DNA from 2 places in the Actinomadura sp. NPDC048032 genome. Region 2 is predicted to be linked to the other one. Evidence: riboswitches for the same ligand, from Rfam matches in the RefSeq annotation. Region 2 holds a riboswitch; the other holds the start of a gene.
What was found. Region 2 has a riboswitch for S-adenosylmethionine ahead of thrC (threonine synthase). Riboswitches for the same ligand answer to the same signal wherever they lie in the genome.
Positions count from the first base shown of each region.

Region 1: another riboswitch for S-adenosylmethionine. It lies ahead of AB0C69_RS04990 (aminotransferase class V-fold PLP-dependent enzyme); the one in region 2 lies ahead of thrC (threonine synthase).

Region 1 covers NZ_JBEZJP010000020.1:47-3,441, forward strand. Annotated here, with positions in the region: gene AB0C69_RS04985 (SseB family protein) at 1-331, opposite strand, end outside; gene AB0C69_RS04990 (aminotransferase class V-fold PLP-dependent enzyme) at 443-1,702, opposite strand; SAM riboswitch class IV at 1,745-1,860, opposite strand; gene AB0C69_RS04995 (hypothetical protein) at 1,910-2,284, shown strand; gene AB0C69_RS05000 (transglycosylase domain-containing protein) at 2,301-3,395, opposite strand, start outside.
Region 2 covers NZ_JBEZJP010000060.1:19,146-22,540, forward strand. Annotated here, with positions in the region: gene AB0C69_RS11430 (trehalose-6-phosphate synthase) at 1-507, opposite strand, end outside; gene AB0C69_RS11435 (cation diffusion facilitator family transporter) at 628-1,563, shown strand; SAM riboswitch class I at 1,658-1,798, shown strand; gene thrC (threonine synthase) at 1,815-3,059, shown strand; gene AB0C69_RS11445 (MoaD/ThiS family protein) at 3,075-3,353, shown strand.

The DNA.
Region 1 (3,395 bases), on a different contig from region 2:
TCGCCAACCAGCGGTCGTCCGGCCAGGTCTCGGCGATGTCGCCGAACCGCACCGTCATGAAGTGCTGGTAGGACGGCCCGAGGCACGCCCGCATCGCCGCCGCCGACGTGTAGGCCAGGACGTGGATCCGGCCGTCCTCCTCCTGGGTGGGCCACGACGGCTGCGCCTCCCCCGCGAGGACGCCGTCCACCAGGTCGGGCGGGACGGGAACGACGAGGTCGGCGTCCCCGAGGAGGCGGAAGTAGCTCTCCTGGTCGCCGGCCCGTACGGTCTCCTGCAGTCGGTGCTCCAGTTCCGACGTGGGTCGCCACGCGTCGGCCACGGTCGCCACCCCCTGTTTCTAGCGTGCTCGTCCCCGCGCGACTGCCTACGCTACATGGGCGAACAGGACCAAAGAGCATAATCATCTGACTGCGCGCGGGAGTTCGCAGGTCAGAGGCTGTCAGCGCGCAGTCAACGCGGCGAGGGCGGCGAGGAGCCGGTCGATGTGCTCCTCCTCCGTCCCGATGCCGATGCTCGCGCGGACGGCGCTCCGGTCCTCGCCCAGCAGGTGCCGGACGAAGGGGTGGGCGCAGAACTTCCCGTCGCGGACGCCGATGCCATGCTCGTCGGACAGCGTAAGCGCCACGTCCCGCGCGTTCCAGCCGTCCACGGTGAACGACACGATCCCGACGCGCGGCGCCCGCTCGCCCCACAGCGTCAGCTCCCGGACGTGGGGGAGCGCCGCGAGTCCCGACCGCAGCCGTTCCACCAGCGCCTCCTCCCGGACGGCCAGGTCGTCCCAGGCCGGGGTCAGCGTCTCGCACGCGGCGGCCAGCGCGAGGGCGCCGAGGACGTTCGGGGAGCCCGCCTCGTGCCGCTGCTCGGCGGAGGGCGCCCACCGGGTCGTCTCCCCGACCGAGGCGCTGGCGCCGCCGCCCCTGAGGTAGGGCTCGGCGGCGCGCAGCCAGTCGGCGCGTCCGGCGAGCACGCCCGCACCGAACGGCGCGTACAGCTTGTGCCCGGAGAACGCGACGTAGTCGAGGCCGAGCGCGGTCATGTCCAGGGGGCGGTGCGGGACGAGCTGCGCCGCGTCGACCGCGATGCGGGCGCCGTTGCGGTGCGCGACGTGCGCGAGCTCCTCGATCGGCCACAGCTCGCCGGTGACGTTGGACGCGGCGGTGACGACGAGCAGCCGCGACCCGATCGGGCACGCGCGCAGCGCGCGGTCGGCGGCCGACAGCGCCTCGGCCGGGGTGGCGGGCGCCGGGAGTCGCACGGCGCGCTTCCACGGCAGCAGCGACGCGTGGTGCTCGCTCTCGAAGACGACGACGCTCGTCCCGGCCGGGACGGCGTGCGCGAGCAGGTTCATCGAGTCGGTGGTGTTGCGCGTGAAGACCACGGCCGCGCGCCGCCACGCGCCGAGGAACGACCGCACGGTCTCCCGCGCGTCCTCGTAGGCGGACGTCGTGACCTGCGACGCGTACCCCGCGCCGCGGTGGACGCTGCTGTAGTACGGCAGCGCGCGGGCGACGGCCTCCTGCACCGCCTCCAGACAGGGCGCGCTGGCCGCGTAGTCGAAGTTGGCGTAGGGGACGCGGCGGCCGTCCCGCACCGGGACCGGGACGTCCGCTCCGATGACGCGGGGAATCGGGCGAACCCGGACCCCCTCCGGGCGCGTCACAGCAGGCGTGATGGGGGAGCGGGCGAGCAGCGTGGGCATGCCTGGACCTTCCGGGGTCAGGGACCCCGGGATGCCGGCCGGGATCCGCGCTTGCCGGAACGCGGTGCGCGTCCGGCCAGGTCCTCACCCGGGGCACCCCATCGCGGACGAAGGGTTGCCGGCCAGCAAGCCGGGGCTTCGCGCTGGCGCTCATGACCTCATGCGGAAGTATATGCGGAGCCGAACGGGGATCAAGGGGAGGGTGCGATGCGGTACCGGGTGGTTCGGACGCTGGCCGGCGGCGCGCTGGTGCTCGGCGCCCTCAGCGGGTGCGGGGCGCTGGGCGGCGGCAACTCCGCCCAGGTGTGCACCGACACGAAGAAGGCGTTCCAGCAGTACGTCACCCAGGTGCGGAGCGTTCCGGCGGCCGAGCCCGCGCAGTGGCGGCAGGCCACCGAGCAGCTCGCCGGACGCGTCGACGGGCTCGCGAAGCAGGCCGACGACGCCGACCTGGGCAAGGCGCTGAAGGCGGAGGCGGGCAGGCTCCGCGAGGCCGCGCCGGGGGTCGGCGACGGCGACGTCTCCCGGCTCGACAGCGTGATCAGGGAGACGCCGGCCGTCATCGGCAAGGCCTGCGACTGAGGGGCCGCGGGGGCGGCTACCCGCCGGTCCCGCCCAGCGGTCCGCCGCCGGTTCCGCCGTTGGGGTCGCCGCCCGGTCCGCCTCCCGGATCGCCGCCCGGTCCGCCACCGGGGTCGCCCCCGCCGGGGTCCTGCGGCGGGATGATGGTCGGCAGGTCGGTGGGGGGCGTCGGGAGGTCGGGCTGCTCCGTGGACGGCGGCGGCCGGACGGGCCCGCGCGTGTCCGGCGGCTGCGGGCCGCTCGGGGGAGTGTCCTGCGTCGGGCCGCCCCAGCCGCTGCCGGGGGTCATCGACGGCTCCCCGAACGAGTCGGGCTCGTAGCCCTTGATGTTCACCGCGTCCGCCATGTACGAGCGCCAGATCTGGGCCGGGAGCTGCCCGCCGTACGCGCCGTACCCGGGGATGTTCAGCGGCTTGCCGTCGCTGCGGAACATCGCGACCGTCGTCGCCATCTGCGGGATGAACCCGTTGAACCAGATCGCGCGGCCCTCGTCGGTGGTGCCCGTCTTCCCGGCGACGTCGCGGCCGTCGGGCAGCTGCGCGCCGGTGCCGGTGCCGCCCTGCACGACCTTCTGCAGGGCGTAGGTGGCGTCGCGGGCGACCTGCTGGCTGAACGCCCGCTCGCCCTTCTCGGTGAACGTGCGCTTGTGGTTCTCGTTGTCGGTGACCGACTTCACCACGAACGGCGTTCGGTGCACGCCCTCGGAGGCGAACGTCGAGTACACGCTGGCCTGCTCGACGGGGTGCAGCGACACGATGCCGAGCGGGAACGTGGCGGCGTCCCGCTGCTCGGGATTCATCCGCGCCGCCGGGATGCCCATCTTCTCGGCCATCGCGGCGATCTTCTTGTTGCCGATGTCCTGGCCGAGGTTGACGTAGGCCGTGTTGATCGAGTGCTCGGTGGCGGTGACGAGGTTGACCGTCCCGAAGTTCTCGTTGCTGTCGTTGTGGATGGACGCGCCGTGGAAGTACTGCGGGGAGCTGCCGTCGTAGCTGGTGGACAGCGTCTTCCCGTCGTCCAGCGCGGCCGCCAGCGCGATCGGCTTGAACCCCGACCCGGCCTGCGCCCAGTCGCCGAAGGCGCTGCTCAGCGCCTCCTCCAGGTAGCCGCG
Region 2 (3,395 bases):
CTTCGCGCCCTGGGCGGCGTCGCGTGCGAGGGCGTCCGCGAAGGCCGCGTTGTACGCCTCGTAGGACTGCCAGTCCCGCCGGGCGCGGGCGTCGAAGTGCGGGCTGCGCGGCGTGTCGTACAACAGGTGGTGGACGAACCACAGCGTCGAGTTGGCGACGCCGTTGTAGGCGCGGTCGAACGTGGCCGCCGGGATGTCGAGCATGCGCACCGCCGCCCCGCCGGTCTCGTACCCGGCGAGGTCGAGGCGGCCGTCCGGGGAACGGCGCGACGCCGTGCGGTCGGCCTCGCCGAGGCTCGCGCACACCCAGAGCACGTCCGCTCCCGTGGAGGACGGCTCCCGCGCCGTCTCGGCCGGACGCGGCGGGCCGGGGTCGCGCGGGGCGCCCGTCACGGCGGCGAGGCCCGACACGAGACCGCCGCCCCCGCGCCGCATGGTGAGCCCGCCGTCGTCCGACAGCGAGAACGACACCGGACCCCGGTTCGAGGCCACCAGCACTTGGCTCATACGGGAAGGGTCTCAGTTGCGGCCGAGGCGCATCAAAGTGACCCGCGAGGTGGCCGGCATCGCCCGCCCTTGTGTCCGTTCCGCCCGATTAGTCATCCGCCCAGGGGGTATCCGGCGGCCATGAGCAAGTCCGAGACGACGAAAACCGTGCTCGTCGCCGGTGCCGCGAACCTCATCCTCGCGATCACGAAGCTGTTCGCCGGCCTGCTGGCCGGGTCCAGCGCCATGCTCGCGGAGAGCGCGCACTCGGTGGCGGACACCCTCAACCAGGGCTTCCTCTACACCTCGCTCCGGCGCAGCGAGCGGCCCCCCGACCGGCGCCACCCCTTCGGATACGGCAACGAGCGGTACGTGTGGTCGCTGCTCGCCGCGTTCGGCATCTTCGTGGCCGGCGCCGGATTCTCGATCTTCGAGGGCATCCTGACCATGACCGGTCACGGCGGCGGCGGGACGACGGTGTGGCTCGCCTACGCCGTCCTCGGCCTCGGCGCGGTCCTGGAGGGGACGTCCTGGATCCGCGCCTTCTACCAGGCCAAGAAGGAGACGCGCGACAGCGACCGCGACCTGGTCGAGCATGTCCGCAAGTCGCCCGACGTGACGTTCAAGACCGCGCTGTTCGAGGACACCGCGGCGATGATCGGCCTCGCGCTCGCCGCCGGCGGCCTCGTGATGCGCCAGATCACCGGGTCGGAGTTCTGGGACGGGCTCGCGTCCGTCCTCATCGGGATCCTCCTGGTCGTCCTCGCCTTCTCGATCGGCCGGGAGAGCATGGGCCTGCTCATCGGCCAGGCGGCCGACCCCGCCGAGCAGCGCGAGATCCGCGCCGAGATCTGCGGCGCGCCCGGCGTGACCGGCGTGGACGAACTGCTCACCATGCACTTCGGCCCCGAGCAGATCCTCGTCGCCGCGAAGGTGCACTTCTCCGACGACATCAGCGCCGACGAGGCCGAGGACGTCGCCGGCGAGATCGACCGGCGGCTCCGCGAGCGCGTCCCGACCGTCCGGCACGTGTTCCTCGACCCGACCCAACGGGTGATCAAGACACCCGCCGGGTAACGTCTCAATCGCTGGACCCGCCTGTCTGGCATCCGGTCAGTTCATGTAAAGTCACGCATACGAGTTCAAAGCTCGTAGATCGACAACTTCATAACGCTCATCCAGAGGGGTGGAGGGACCGGCCCTGCGAAGCCCCGGCAACCACCTGGCTGCGGCGCGTCGCGATCCTGCGAGGCCGGCCGGGAGATGGTGCCAACTCCGGCCTGCGACCAAGGTGGCGCAGGGAAGATGGGGAGAAAGGCCTCGCCCTCATGGCACTCACGCCTGCCACAGACCTCGGACCGGCTACCGCTCTCGTCTGCCGCGAATGCGGCTCGTCCCGCGACCTCGGGCCCTACTACGCCTGTGAAGAGTGTTTCGGCCCCCTGGAGATCGCCTACGACTTCGACGGCGTCACCCGGGAGTCCATCGAGTCCGGGCCGCGCAACATCTGGCGCTACCGCGGGCTGCTGCCCGTCCCGTCCAACGTCGCCGACACCCCGAACACCGAGCCGGGCCTGACCCGCCTCGTCCGCGCCGACAACCTCGCGGAGAGCCTCGGCCTGCAGAGCCTGTGGGTGAAGGACGACAGCGGCAACCCGACCCACTCGTTCAAGGACCGCGTCGTGGCCGTGGCGCTCGCCGCCGCCCGCGAGCTGGGGTTCAAGGTGCTGGCCTGCCCGTCCACCGGGAACCTCGCCAACGCCGTCGCCGCCGCGGCGGCCCGCGCCGGGATCCGCAGCGCGGTGTTCGTCCCGTCGAACCTGGAGTCCCAGAAGATCATCACGACGGCCGTGTACGGCGGGACGTTCGTGACGGTCGACGGCAACTACGACGACGTCAACCGGCTCGCGTCCGAGATCGCGGGCGAGCAGGACGACTGGGCGTTCGTCAACGTCAACGTCCGCCCCTACTACGCCGAGGGCTCCAAGACGCTCGGCTACGAGATCGCCGAGCAGCTCGGCTGGCGGCTGCCCGACCAGGTCGTCGTGCCGGTCGCGTCCGGCTCCCAGCTCACCAAGATCGACAAGGCGTTCCAGGAGCTCATCAAGCTGGGCCTGGTGGAGGAGAAGCCGTACCGCGTCTTCGGCGCCCAGGCCTCCGGGTGCGACCCGGTCGCCGCCGCGTTCAAGGCGGGCCACGACGTCGTCCGCCCGGTGAAGCCCGACACGATCGCCAAGTCCCTCGCCATCGGCAACCCGGCCGACGGCCCCTACGTCCTGGACGTGGCCCGCCGCACCGGCGGCGCCGTCGAGGACGTCACCGACGAGCAGGTCGTCGAGGGGATCCGGCTCCTGGCCCGCACCGAGGGGATCTTCGGTGAGACGGCCGGCGGCGTCACCGTCGCGACGCTGCGCAAGCTCGTCGAGGCCGGCGCCCTCGACCCGGGCGCCGAGACCGTGATCATCAACTCCGGGGACGGCCTGAAGACCCTGGACGCCGTCGCCCCGGTCGTCGCGCCGTCGGCGAACATCGCCCCGTCCCTGGAGGCGTTCCGCGCCGCGGGCCTCGCCTGAGAACGAAGGAGCAGCATGAGCAGCGTGTCCGTCCGTATCCCGACGATCCTGCGGACCTACACCGGTGGCGAGTCCGAGGTGAAGGCCGAGGGCGCGACCCTGCGCGCGGTCGTCGCCGACCTCGAGGCCAGCTACTCCGGCATCTCCGCCCGCATCCTGGACGACGCGGGCAAGATCCGCCGTTTCGTGAACGTCTACGTCGGGGACGAGGACGTCCGTTTCGCCGAGGGGCTCGACACCCCGACGCCCGAGGGCGCCCAGATCTCCATCATCCCCGCGGTGGCGGGCGGCTGACGTCCGTCTCGTCCGCGAGGCCCCGGCACGTCCACCGTGCCG